3 regions of the Sphingomonas sp. LR59 genome follow, and region 1 is predicted to be linked to each of the others. Evidence: riboswitches for the same ligand, from Rfam matches in the RefSeq annotation. Region 1 holds a riboswitch; each other region holds the start of a gene.
What was found. A riboswitch is a leader RNA that binds a small molecule or an ion and turns the genes downstream of it on or off. The one in region 1 is predicted to bind cobalamin.
Positions count from the first base shown of each region.

Region 2: linked by a shared signal. The riboswitch ahead of QP164_RS05215 (HoxN/HupN/NixA family nickel/cobalt transporter) and the one ahead of QP164_RS06120 (DUF1636 domain-containing protein) in region 1 are both predicted to bind cobalamin.
Region 3: linked by a shared signal. The riboswitch ahead of QP164_RS07090 (TonB-dependent receptor) and the one ahead of QP164_RS06120 (DUF1636 domain-containing protein) in region 1 are both predicted to bind cobalamin.

Region 1 is NZ_JASPFL010000001.1:1,350,395-1,354,670, reverse strand. It holds gene QP164_RS06130 (NAD(P)/FAD-dependent oxidoreductase) at 1-1,339, opposite strand, end outside; gene cobO (cob(I)yrinic acid a,c-diamide adenosyltransferase) at 1,407-2,012, shown strand; cobalamin riboswitch at 2,204-2,397, shown strand; gene QP164_RS06120 (DUF1636 domain-containing protein) at 2,570-2,977, shown strand; partial or broken gene cobT (nicotinate-nucleotide--dimethylbenzimidazole phosphoribosyltransferase) at 2,974-3,986, shown strand; gene QP164_RS06110 (histidine phosphatase family protein) at 3,995-4,276, shown strand, end outside.
Region 2 is NZ_JASPFL010000001.1:1,137,321-1,141,596, reverse strand. It holds gene QP164_RS05220 (PepSY-associated TM helix domain-containing protein) at 1-1,026, shown strand, start outside; cobalamin riboswitch at 1,057-1,274, shown strand; gene QP164_RS05215 (HoxN/HupN/NixA family nickel/cobalt transporter) at 1,484-2,506, shown strand; cobalamin riboswitch at 2,560-2,773, shown strand; gene cobW (cobalamin biosynthesis protein CobW) at 2,880-3,917, shown strand; partial or broken gene cobN (cobaltochelatase subunit CobN) at 3,926-4,276, shown strand, end outside.
Region 3 is NZ_JASPFL010000001.1:1,565,845-1,570,120, forward strand. It holds gene QP164_RS07085 (pyridoxamine 5'-phosphate oxidase family protein) at 1-258, opposite strand, end outside; gene QP164_RS07090 (TonB-dependent receptor) at 414-2,453, opposite strand; cobalamin riboswitch at 2,623-2,859, opposite strand; gene QP164_RS07095 (DUF2946 family protein) at 3,050-3,418, shown strand; gene QP164_RS07100 (TonB-dependent receptor) at 3,498-4,276, shown strand, end outside.

The DNA of each region.
Region 1 (4,276 bases):
CCGACAAATCCGTCATATGCACGCCCGGTTTGTACGACGGGATCACCGAGCCCAGCGCGGTCGACGCACGCCCTGCGAGCAGGTCGCCAATGCGTTGCGCAGGCGCCTTGTAGTTCGAGCCGCCGGCGACATAGGCGCGCGATTCCCAGTGGCGTTGCAGTTCGATCCCCGCCAGCGGGTGGCCGGGATAATCGCGCTCGGGGTCGATGCCGATGACGATCCCCGAGTTCGCGTTGCGTTCGTTGCGCGAATATTGGCTCATGCCATTGGTGGCGACGCGGCCCTCCTCCGAAGTCGCTGCGACGACGGTGCCGCCCGGGCACATGCAGAAGCTATAGACGGTCCGACCGTTCTTGCAGTGGTGCGACAGGCTGTACGCCGCCGCCCCGAGATCCGGATGGCCCGCGCACGGCCCGAACCGGGCTTCGTCGATCCACGACTGCGGATGCTCGATGCGGACACCGATCGAGAACGGCTTCGCCTCGACGTGGACACCCTTGGCATGCAGCATCTCGAATGTGTCCCGCGCGCTGTGCCCGACCGCGAAGACGACGTGGTTGGCTTCGAGATAGTCGCCGGTGCTCAGGTGGAGCCCGCGGAGCTGGCGCGTGCCGGCGTCCTCGACGATGTCGAGACCGTCGACGCGCGTCGAGAAGCGGTATTCGCCGCCGAGCGCCTCGATCGTCTCGCGCATGCTCTCGACCATCGTGACGAGGCGGAAGGTGCCGATGTGCGGGTGCGCTTCGGTGAGGATCTCGGGCGGCGCGCCGGCCTTCACGAATTCGGTCAGGACTTTCCGGCCGAGATGGCGCGGGTCCTTGATCTGGCTCCAGAGCTTGCCGTCGGAGAAGGTGCCGGCGCCGCCTTCGCCGAACTGGACGTTGGATTCGGGATTGAGGACGCTCTTGCGCCAGAGGCCCCAGGTGTCCTTGGTGCGCTCGCGGACGACCTTGCCGCGGTCGAGGATGATTGGGCGGAACCCCATCTGCGCGAGGATCAGGCCCGCGAATAGGCCGCAGGGCCCCGCGCCGACGACCACCGGGCGGGGGCCGGTGTAGCTCGGGCCGCCCTTGGTGACGAAGCGATACCCCGTGTCGGGGGTGCGCTGGACGTGGCGATCCTTGCGGAAGCGCGTGAGGACGGTGTCCTCGTTCTTCAGCGTGACGTCGACCGAATAGACGAGCTGGATGTCCATCTTGTCGCGCGCATCGTGCGCGCGCCTCGCGATCGTGTAGCGGATCAGGTCGCGCGGGGTTACGCGCAGGCGATCGCGGATCGCGGCGGGGAGCGCTTCGTCGGCATGGTTGAGCGGCAGCTTGAGGTCGGTGATGCGGAGCATGCTCGGTCCTCTAGCGCCGCGCGGCGTGATCCGCCATCGGCAGTACAGAGCGCGAGCGCGAGAGGACATGATCATGCGGACCGACGACGAGCAGAATGCCAGGAGCGCCAAGCGGAAAGAGGTCCATGATAAGATCGTCGCGAGCAAGACGATCGAGAAGGGGCTGATCATCGTCCACACCGGCAAGGGCAAGGGCAAGTCGACCGCCGCGTTCGGCATGGCGGTGCGGATGATCGGCCATGGGCGCAAGGTCGGCGTGGTACAGTTCGTCAAGGGCGCGATGGCAACCGGCGAGAAGGCAATCTTCGATGCGTTCCCGGACCTGTGCGAGTTCAAGCCGATGGGGGAGGGGTTCACCTGGGATACGCAGGATCGTGCGCGCGATATCGCAGTGGCGCGCGAGGCGTGGGACGAGGTCAAGCGGATGATCGCGGATCCGTCCTATGCGATGGTGGTGGCTGACGAACTGAACATCGTGCTGCGGTATGAGTATCTGCCGGTCGACGAGGTGCTGGCGGTGTTGGCGGCGAAGCCTGAGATGACGCATGTCGTGGTGACCGGGCGGAACGCGCCCGACGCGCTGATCGAGGCGGCGGACCTGGTAACCGAGATGACGCAGGTGAAGCACCCGTTCCGGTCGGGCGTTAAGGCGCAGGCGGGCGTGGAGTTCTAGGCGGCTCCGTACTCTGCGGCCCAAAACAGCCACCGTCCGTCATCCTGACGAAAGTCAGGATCCAGAGCCACGAAGGCCACCGCCCGTTACCCTGGATCCTGACTTTCGTCAGGATGACGGGAGCGCGTGGGGATGGCTGGCGGACTTCTAACCGACGTAGCCGTGTCTTGCGCCGTGTCTTCCTCCCGCCTATCGATCCCCCCGCGACAGGTTCCCCCGACGCTCACGCGTAGGGAAATGAAAATGGGAACGGGAAACACCCGGCTGCCCCTGCAACTGTACGCGGCGAGCCATCGTGCCTCATGCCATTGGGATACTCCCGAGAAGGCGGCGCGGACGGCGTTGACCCGCGAGCCAGGAGACCTGCCCGTCGCGGTCGTCTTTCGTCCGGCCAGGGTGCGCCGAACGGACGGGTAACACCCCGAGCGACGACATCGCTTCGCGTCGCGCGGAGGCTGGAGGCGTGCGCCTCTCGCCCTTCGTGCAGTGCGGGATCGACTGTCCGAAGGGGTTCCTATGCCAAATCTACATAATGCTGCGACCGTTCGGGAACGGACATGCTGAAGCCCGCCGAGGACGGCGTCGCGGTGGTCGCGTGCAACACGTGCCGCCATTCGGCCGATGCGCGCGACGACGAGCAGGGCCAGCGCGGCGGCGCGCGGCTCGTGCAGGCGCTGAAGACGGTGCAGCAGAGCGACCCGGCCTATGCCGACGTCGCGGTGCAGGAGATGCCCTGCCTATTCGCATGCCAGGATTTCTGCACGATCCACCTGCGCGCACCCGCCAAGGTCGGCTATGTGCTCGGCCGGTTCGAACCGACCGAAGACGCCGCGCGCGCGATCCTCGATTACGCGAGGCTCTACGGCGAGAGCGCGTTCGGGCAGGTGCCGTTCAAGCAATGGCCGCAGGGCGTGAAGGGACATTTCATCACCCGCACGCCGCCCGAAGGCTTCGTCGTCGAATGACCGCGTTCGCGACGCCCGCCGGGTTTCTGGCGGCCTTGCGCGGCTTGCCGCAGGCGGACGCGGCGGCGCGATCCGCGGCGATCGCCCGGCAAGGCGAACTGACCAAGCCCCTGGGTCGCTAGGGCTGCTGGAGGATATCGCGGTGTTCATGGCCGGCTGGCAGGGCAACCCGCTGCCTCGGCTCGATCGTGGCAGCGCGGTGGTGTTCGCGGGCAATCACGGCATCGTCGCGCGCGGCGTCAGCGCGTTTCCGGCTTCCGTCACCGCGCAGATGGTGGCCAATTTCGAGCATGGTGGCGCGGCGATCAACGCGCTGTCACGTGCGGCTGGCCTCGATCTGAAGATCGTGTCGCTCGAGCTCGACCGGCCGACGGCGGATTTCACGCAAGCGCCTGCGATGTCGGAGGACGAGTGCCTTGCCGCGTTGAACGCGGGCGCGGCTGCCGTCTCGGACGCGCCGGACTTGGTGGTGCTCGGCGAGATGGGGATCGGCAATTCGACGACCGCCGCGGCGCTGTGCCTGGCGAGCTTCGGCGGGTCGGCGAGCGACTGGGTGGGGCCGGGAACCGGGGTCGACGATGACGGCATCGCGCGGAAGATCGCGGTCGTCGAGGCTGGGGTCACGCTGCACCGGGACGCGCTGAGCACGCCGTTCGAGATTTTGCGGCGGCTCGGCGGACGCGAGTTAGCGGCGATCGCGGGGGCGGTGGTCGCGGCACGGCAGGCGGGCGTGCCGGTGATGCTCGATGGGTTCATCTGCTGTGCGGCGGTCGCGACATTGGCGGCGGCGTGTCCGGACATTCTGGCGCACTGCCTTGCCGGACATGTCTCGGCCGAGCCGGGGCACCGTCTTCTGCTTGAGCGAATGGGCCTCGACCCGTTGCTCTCGCTCGGGATGCGGCTGGGCGAGGGCAGCGGCGCTGCGACCGCAACATTGCTGATTCGAGCCGCGCTGGCCGTGCATGCCGAGATGGCGACGTTCGCCGAGGCGGGCGTTTCGGCGGCGTGAGCGCGTACATGCTGCACCTGATGCGGCATGGTGCGCCCGACGTGGCGGGGCGAATGCTCGGGCGGACCGACGACCCGGTAACCAAGGGAGGGATTGCCGCCTGTATGGCACGCGCCGAGAGTCTTGCGATCGAACGGATCGAGGCCTCCGATCTGATCCGCGCACGCGCCTGTGCGGCGGCGATCGGTGAACCGCGAGGCGTTGCGGTCGAGGTCGACCCACGCTGGCGCGAACTCGATTTCGGGGCATGGGACGGGCTGGCCTCGACGGCAATCGATCGTGTCGAGCTC
Region 2 (4,276 bases), 210 kb from region 1:
TTCTATCCGGAGATCGACGCGGCGCTCAGCCCGGCGTTGCGCGCGATACCGAACGGTGCGCGGCCGGTATCGTGGCAAGCGGTCGTCGACACGCTCCACCGTGAGCATCCGGGTCGCACCGGCGCGTGGCGGATCGAAGTCACGACGGATGGCGGCGCGATCCCGGTCCGCTATTATAAGCCCAAGGAAACCACCGGTCGCGACTTCGCGCCCCTGCTTGCCTGGATCGACCCGGTGCGGCTGACGACGATCCGCACCGGCTTCTGGGGCGATACCATCGTCACCTGGATCTACGACCTCCATTACCGGCTGCTACTTGAGAAACCCGGTGGCATCGTCATGGGGATCGCAGGAATCGTTATGCTGCTGATGATCGCCAGCGGGATCTGGGCGTGGTGGCCGCGCCCCGGCGGCTGGTGGCGCGCGCTCCGCTTCAAGCGCGACGCCGCCCCGATCCGGCGGCTGTACGACTGGCACAAGCTGATCGGCGTGGCCGGCGCGATCCTGCTGCTCGTCGTCACCGCGACCGGGGTGATGCTCGACCTCCCCGACCAGACGCGCTCCGTAATCGGACGCGCCTCACCGCTATACCACATGCCGTCGCTTAAGGTTGTCGCGCCGGGCGAGCCCTTATCGGTCGACCGACTGGTCACGGTCGCCGAGCGCCGCTTTCCCGGTGCCGCGCTCGCCTGGATCGAAACCCCCGCCTCGCCGACCGGCACCATGCGGATTAACCTCGCGCAGGACGGCGAGCCAAGCCGCCGCTTTCCGCGCACTAACGTCTGGCTCGATCCCTATACCGGCGCCATCCTCGCGACCCGCAACGGCCTCGCCGAGACACGCGGCGACACCGTGATGAACTGGCTCCACCCGCTGCACGGCGGCGAGGCGTTCGGACTGCCAGGACGCGTTCTCGCCTTCGCCGCCGGGATCGTCCCGATCGCGCTGTTCGTAACCGGCGTGCTGCGCTGGCAACGACGGCGGCACCCGCAAAGGACGATTGGCACCCGGCACGAACCCGGCTAGCACGACGCCCGAGCGGCCGGTTCGACCGGTGGCTTGCTAGATCGCGTCGGTGCCCGGAAGGGCTTGATTGGGAATGCGGTGCGGACGGTTCGCCGTCTTATGCCGCGGCTGTCCCTGCAACTGTAAGCGGCGAGCGAAGCGCACGAGCCCTCTGCGCGAAGGCAGCCACTGGGCCGCAAGGCCTGGGAAGGCGGTGCGCCGAGCCTTGACCCGCGAGCCAGGAGACCTGCCGGCGTCTGGTCGCTCTTGTCCCGGTCCAGGGGGTGGCCGAGGCACGGTGAACGCCGCCTGCGTGACACTGGCTGAGCGACGACCATGTGGCGGGGGCCGCATCGGCGTCGTGCGTCGGCCGCTCATGGCGTCCGGTCGTCGTATGGCCCGGCCGTTCGCGGCAGGCCCCCGTCCTCGTCGGACGCTGCGGGGCTATTGCATGACGACTTTAACGATTGAGCGACCGATGCGAGTTTCGACACGCAAGCGCATCGGCTGGATGTTCATTGGGCTAATCGTGGCCAACATCGCCGCCTGGTGCTGGGCATTCTCGCTGTTCCATGCGCAACCGCTGATGCTAGGCACGGCGTTATTGGCCTGGGGTCTCGGCCTGCGCCACGCGGTCGATGCGGACCACATCGCCGCGATCGACAACGTGACGCGGAAGCTCATGCAGGACGGCCAGCGGCCGATCGCGGTCGGCTTCTGGTTCGCGATCGGCCATTCGGGGATCGTGCTGATCGCTGCCGTCGCGATCGCGCTCACCGCCAGTGCGCTGTCGCAGTTCGAGGCATTCAAGCAGGTCGGCGGCGTGGTCGCGACGACGATCTCCGCGCTGTTCCTGTTCACGATCGCAGCGATGAACCTGATCATACTCCGCTCGGTCTGGCGCACCTTCGGTCATGTCCGCAGCGGCGGGACGTATGTCGAGGAGGATCTCGACCTGCTGCTCGGCAACCGCGGGCTGCTCGCACGGCTGTTCCGGCCGATGTTCCGGCTGGTCACGCGCAGCTGGCATATGGCACCGCTCGGCTTCTTATTCGGGCTAGGCTTCGACACCGCCACGGAGGTTGCGATCCTGGGCCTTTCCGCCAGTCAGGCCGCCGACGGTCTCTCGATCGGCATCGTCCTCGTGCTCCCGGTGCTGTTCGCGACCGGCATGGCGCTGGTCGACACCGCGGACGGCGTCGTCATGCTCGGCGCGTACGAATGGGCGTTCGTGAAGCCGATCCGCAAACTTTATTACAACATCACCATTACGCTGATCTCCGCGATCGTCGCGATAGCGATCGGCGGGATCGAGACGCTCGCGCTGCTTGGCGCAAAGCTCGGCCTGACCGGCGGCATCTGGGATCTGGCAGCCGCACTCGGCGAGAACTTCAACGGCCTGGGCTTCGCGATCATCGGCCTGTTCGTGCTGTGCTGGGTCCTGAGCTTCGCCATCTACCGCTGGAAACGCTTCGATGAGATCGAGGTCGTGCACGGATAGCTGGCGGCGTGGCGGAAAGTCCTCTAACCCACCCCCGAGGCTCGGTTTCACCGAACCTCACAGATCGCGCCGGTGCCCGGAAGGGCTTGAATGGGAATGCGGTGCGGGAGGAGTCCTCCCAATGCCGCGGCTGTCCCTGCAACTGTAAGCGGTGAGCGAGACGCACACGTCCTTCGTTTCGGAGGGCAGCCACTGGGGAAACCTGGGAAGGCGTACGTCGAGCCTCGACCCGCGAGCCAGGAGACCTGCCAGCGTTATGGTCGCTCTTGCTACGATCCAGGGGATGGTCGCGGCACGGTACTCCGTCTGAGCGACGAACGCGTGCGACCGAAAGGTCGTGCGTGCGTGTGCTTTAGACGTCGAGGAAATAATCATGTCCGATCTTTCAAAGGTCCCCGTTACCATCGTCACCGGCTTCCTGGGCGCCGGCAAGACTACGCTCATCAGCCACCTGATCCGTCATGCGAACGGCCGCCGGCTCGCCGTCGTCGTCAACGAGTTCGGCACTCTGGGGATCGACGGCGACATCCTCAAGGGCTGCGCGATTCCGGATTGCCCGGCCGAGAACGTCGTCGAGCTGGCGAACGGCTGCATCTGCTGCACCGTGGCAGACGACTTCATCCCGACCGTCGAGACGCTGCTCGCGCTCGACCCGCGCCCCGACCACATCCTGATCGAGACGTCCGGCCTCGCGCTGCCCAAGCCGCTGCTCAAGGCATTCGACTGGCCCGCGATCCGCTCACGCATCACCGTCGACGGCGTCATCGCACTCGCCGATGCCGAAGCGGTCGCCGCCGGTCGCTTCGCACCCGACGTCGCCGCGCTCGATGCACAACGCGCTGCCGACCCGAGCGTCGATCACGAGACGCCTTTGTCGGAAGTGTTCGAGGACCAGCTCGCCTGCGCCGATCTGGTGCTGTTGACGAAGGTCGATCTCGCCGGACCCGAAGGCGTCGCCAAGGCGCGCGCGGTGATCGCTGCCGGGTCCGCACGACCGCTGCCGGTCATCGACCTCACCGACGGCATCATCGATCCGCGCGTGATCCTGGGCCTCAACGCCGCTGCCGAGGACGACATCGCCAGCCGCCCCTCGCATCACGACGGCGAAGACGATCACGAGCATGACGATTTCGACAGCGTCGTCGTCGAGCTGGGCGAGATCGCCGACCCCGCCGACCTGACCGCGAAGATCGAGGCGCTCGCCCGCAGCGCGGACATCCTCCGCGTGAAGGGCTATGCAGCCGTCACCGGCAAGCCGATGCGCCTGCTCGTCCAGGCGGTCGGCGCGCGCGTCCGCACGCAGTACGACCGCCCATGGCGCGCCGGCGAACAGCGCCGCACGCAACTGGTGGTCATCGCCGAGCACGACCGCATCGACGAGGCCCGCATCAAGGCCGCGCTGGACGCCTGAGGCCGACGATGCACGTCGTCTTCCGCGAGACCCACGGGCTGGAGGAAAGCGCGGTCCCGCAGGACCTCGCCCAATCCCCTGCGGACCTCGTCGTCCTTTCCTTCTCAGACGGTGACCTCGGCGCATTCGCTGCGGGCTGGAGACGTGCGGACGCTGCCGGAAGCCGATTGCCGTCGCTACGCCTGGCGAACCTGACCGCGCTCCAGCATCCACTCTCGGTCGACACCTATGTCGAGCAGACGCTGGCGGGCGCGAAGGGCATCCTGATCCGGCTGATCGGCGGGCGCTCCTACTGGAGTTACGGCCTGCAACAGGTCGAAAACCTTGCGCGGGAGAAGGGCATCGCGCTGGTCGTCCTC
Region 3 (4,276 bases), 220 kb from region 1:
AGCTACAAACAGCGGGGGACCACCGAGCATACCGACGGCGCCGGTATAGCTAAGCGTGACGTGAGGATCGGCGCGCAGGTCAGCAATCTTCCGTGATTTTTCGTAGGCAAAAAAGTAGCTGTCACCTTGATATTCGACATCGCCATTGTTGCTCATCGGGCGGGCCGTCATCGTTCCGTTGGATGAGCGAGTGGCCATCATTGTGAAGTCCAACTTTGCCATCTTTTTCGACAGTTCGTGTAGGCTGAGGTCCGACATCGTATTGCTCCTTCAAAGTGGGCTATGACATTTGCTCGAGTGTTTACAACGAACGTGGTGATGTGTCGGCCGCGTGAGATAACGGGAGTGTTTTATCCATACCGAAATTCAATGGTCGCCAGCTTCATCCGAAGCTGGCGACCATCTGGCACTGCCTAGAAATTCACCCGGGCACCCAGGCGCAAGGTGCGTGGCTCAACTACGCGGCTCAACCGGCCATCCGTCGGCCCTGAGGCGTCGAACGAGGGAATGTAGGACTCGTAGAAATAGGCGATGTCCTTGTCGCGGCTGTCGAGGATGTTGAGCACCTCACCGTACACGTCGAACCGCCCGATCTTGCGAGCCGCGCGGACGTTGACGACGGTGCTTCCTGTATCTCGGACGCTGTTGTCTTCGATCAAAGGATAGGGCCCAAGGTGGCGGACGCGAGCGCTTGCCTCCCAAGGATTGAGCACCAGCGCGATCCCGGCGGATGCGGCGTTCTCGAAGGCGTTGGGAATGCGATCGCCATTGTCGTTGCGCGATCGGCTTGCCGTATAGTTGCCGTCGATCGCAAGCCACGGCCTGGGCCGCCAGAACGCCACCAGTTCATAGCCACGACGCTCGCTGGCACCGGTCGGTTCAACCGCGTTGGAATCTCCAACGAAGCGCAGTTCGCTGTCGACGTCGAGCCACCAATAGGTCGCGGTCAGCGTAATGCCGGGTAACTGCCACCGGGCGCCGACTTCACGGCCGTTGCCGCGGACCAGCACAGGCACCGGCGTTTCGACGTTTACCGCGCCGCGGACGTCGTTGGAGTGGAACCCACGTCCCCAGTTGCCGTAGAACTCCAGCCGATCGGTCGGCGAGTACGCGATCGATGCCTTGGGCGACAGGGTCGTGTCGTCGCCACTGCCTTCCCCGGCCAACACGGCCGCCTGATCCCGCGCGCGAACGACGTAGTGATAATAATCTCCACGAACCCCACCGATCAGGCGGAGGCCCGTAACCGGCGTCCACGTCGCTTCGCCATACAATGCCGCCGACGCTTCCTCGACATGGTAGCGACCGAGCGACGACAGGAACGATCGCGCGCTGGTGCGATAGACACCGACGCTGCCGATATGGTCGTAGCGCTCTTCGGTACCGAGCGAGACGGCGAGAGCTGGTGCGAGCGTCCAACGCTTTTCGCCCCTCGCGCCGACGATCCAGCGTTTGTCGAACTGGCGGATCTGTGCGCTGGTCCCGTCCGGGTCGGTGTAGGTCGGGTTCGAATACATCGACCAGTCGTAGAACTGACCATAGACATTGGCGTGCCAGTCAGGCTGGCGGACCGCGACGTTGCCGACGAGCCGTGTCGTTTCGCCGCGTGCCGTCGGATCGGGTGAGCAGAACACGTCCTTGCAGAGCGCGGTACCAATTATGCGCTCGGGAATCTGTTCGGTCGGACGCCAGGTCGCGCGGTAGGCGTTGAGCGAGGCTTCGACCTGGCCTGCGCCAGCTGGAGCGGTATACTTCGCGAAGCCAGATGCGTGTCGCAGATGCTCAGGCTCCTCCCATGGTCCGTCGTAGACCTTGGTTTGCGCGACGAGCGTCAGTTTCCCCGGACCAATCCCGTCAATCGTCCCGCCCGCGGCGATCCGACCATAGCCATAAGAGCCGCCCTCGACCGAAAGCCACGGCCGGGCAAAGCTGTCGATCGTGGTCATGTAGGCAGCCCCCGCCAGCGCGAAGTCGCCGCCATCGGCACGGTATGGCCCTTTGCGAAAATCCTCGCGCGCGACGATCTCCGGGATCAGTCCGTTGAGATCGAGATAGCCTTGGCCATGACCGTGGGTGCGCAGGTTCATTTGCACCCCGTCGATATAAGTTGTGAAGTCCGAACCGTGATCGAGATTGAAGCCACGCAGGAAATACTGGTTGGCCTTGCCGCTTCCCGAATGCTGCGCAGCGACCATGCCAGGTATCGCCTCTAGCAGTTCGGCAACGCGCAGCAGCGGGCGAACCAGAAGGTCGGCACCGGCGACGGTGCCCTCACTTGCTGCATGCGCAACACCGATCTTCGCTTCGCCGCGGCCGAACACGACAATGTCGTTTGGTGCCTGTGACGGCACAGCCTCGGTGTCTTGCCCCTGAGCCCATGCTGGTGTGGTGCTACATGCCGAAGCTATAGCCACGCATTCGAGCCATTTTGTTCGTAATCTCAGATTCTTCATGTCCGTCCCCCGTGCGCCAAGCGACTTCGGACGGGGGCGTCCGCTGCGAACGGTCGGCACGCGTCGACAGGCGGACGCAAGCGCCCGCGACACGAACCGATGCGACCCCCGCCGCTCGTTCGTCGCTCAGACGGAAGAACCGTGCCCCGACCATCCCCTGGACCAAAGCAAGAGCGACCAGACGCTGGCAGGTCTCCTGGCTCACGGGTCGTCGCTCGATATACGGCCTTCCCGGATCTCGGCCGTTACGGCGTTGGTCCAGTGGCTGCACCCTCCAGAAGAGGACGCGATGTACGTCTCGCTCGCCGCTTACAGTTGCAGGGACAGCCTCGGCTTCGGGAGAGCGTCTCCCACACCGTGTTCCCTATTAAGTCCCTCTCGGGACACCAGCGCGATCATTGTCGGGTCGGAGATACCTCTCCGGCCTGACGGACAATGCGTACCGGGGAAGGTTCCGATCGGCAAGACAGCCTCGGCCTTCTCTGATCCCGTCCGTTTACAGGGGAGATCGACACGGCAATGACAGGACTGCCTGCCTGCGCTACCCGCATTCGGTGTTCGCCGTTCGTCGCCTCCTAGCGCAACGCTACTTCGCTGTGCTCGTATGCGCGGCAACGCTGTTGCTCAAGCTGCTGGTACCGGCCGGGTACATGATTGGCAGCGAGCACGGCCGGATCACGATCGAGCTCTGTTCCGGCGTGGCTCCTCGAGCCGTAACGATGGCAATGCCGGGGATGCACGGCGACATGCCCGATCACGGCAAGTCGAAGGATCATGGCAAGGCTGACATGCCCTGCGCCTTTGCGGGCCTGTCGGCAGCATCGCTCGGTGCGATCGATCCTATTCAGCTCATCACCTTAATCGTTTTCGTCATGGCGGTCGGGCTGTCACCGGCCGTGCTGCCGGCGATCATTCGCCGCAGCCATCTTCGGCCTCCGCTTCGAGGTCCACCGGCCCTCCTTTGACCACCTGATCGCGTGCTCCTTCAGGAGCAACCACGTCCACGGCTCGCGTGCTTTCGCGGGGCCGGTCAAAGGCCTATTCATGATCCGATCCCACTTGTTGGCGGGGGCATGCCTGCCCTGCCTCCTGCTCGCCGTACCAGCATCTGCTCAGGATCTGGTGGCCCCTCCCACGAAGGCCGACGCAACGGCGACCAACACGCTGAGCGATGGACCAGCGGAAACCAACGACATTATCGTCACCGCGCTGAAACGCCCGCAAGCGCTCAAGGACGTGCCCGCAAGCGTCACCATCCTTCCTGCCGACCTGCTGCGCCGCCTCAATGCGCAGGACTTCTCCCGCGTCGCGGACTCCGTGCCGGGCCTGGCCTTCGCGACCACCGGGCCCGGCAACTCGCAATATATCATACGCGGGATCGGCGGGGTGGGGTTCGTCCAGTCGCCGACGACGGGCGTCTACCTCGACGAGACCCCGCTTCAGACCCGCGCACTCCGCGGCTTTTCGCAGCCCGACCCGCAGCTGTTCGACGTCGCTCGGGTCGAAGTGCTGCGCGGACCGCAAGGCGTGTTGTTCGGGTCGTCGTCGATGGGCGGCCTGGTCCGCATCGTGACCAACCAGCCGGATGCCACCAAGATCGCCGCACTGAGTCAGGCGAGCGTTGCGACCGTTACCGATGGCGGCACGAGCTGGGACGCCAAGGCGATGCTCAATCTGCCGATCGCAGCCGATACGCTGGCGCTGCGCATATCGGGCGGGTTTGTCCGGCAGGGCGGCTGGATCGACGATCTGCGGCCGACTACCGGCGACCTGACCGAGAACGCCGGAACGTCGGCGGTCCGCAAGGACGTCAACTGGACGCG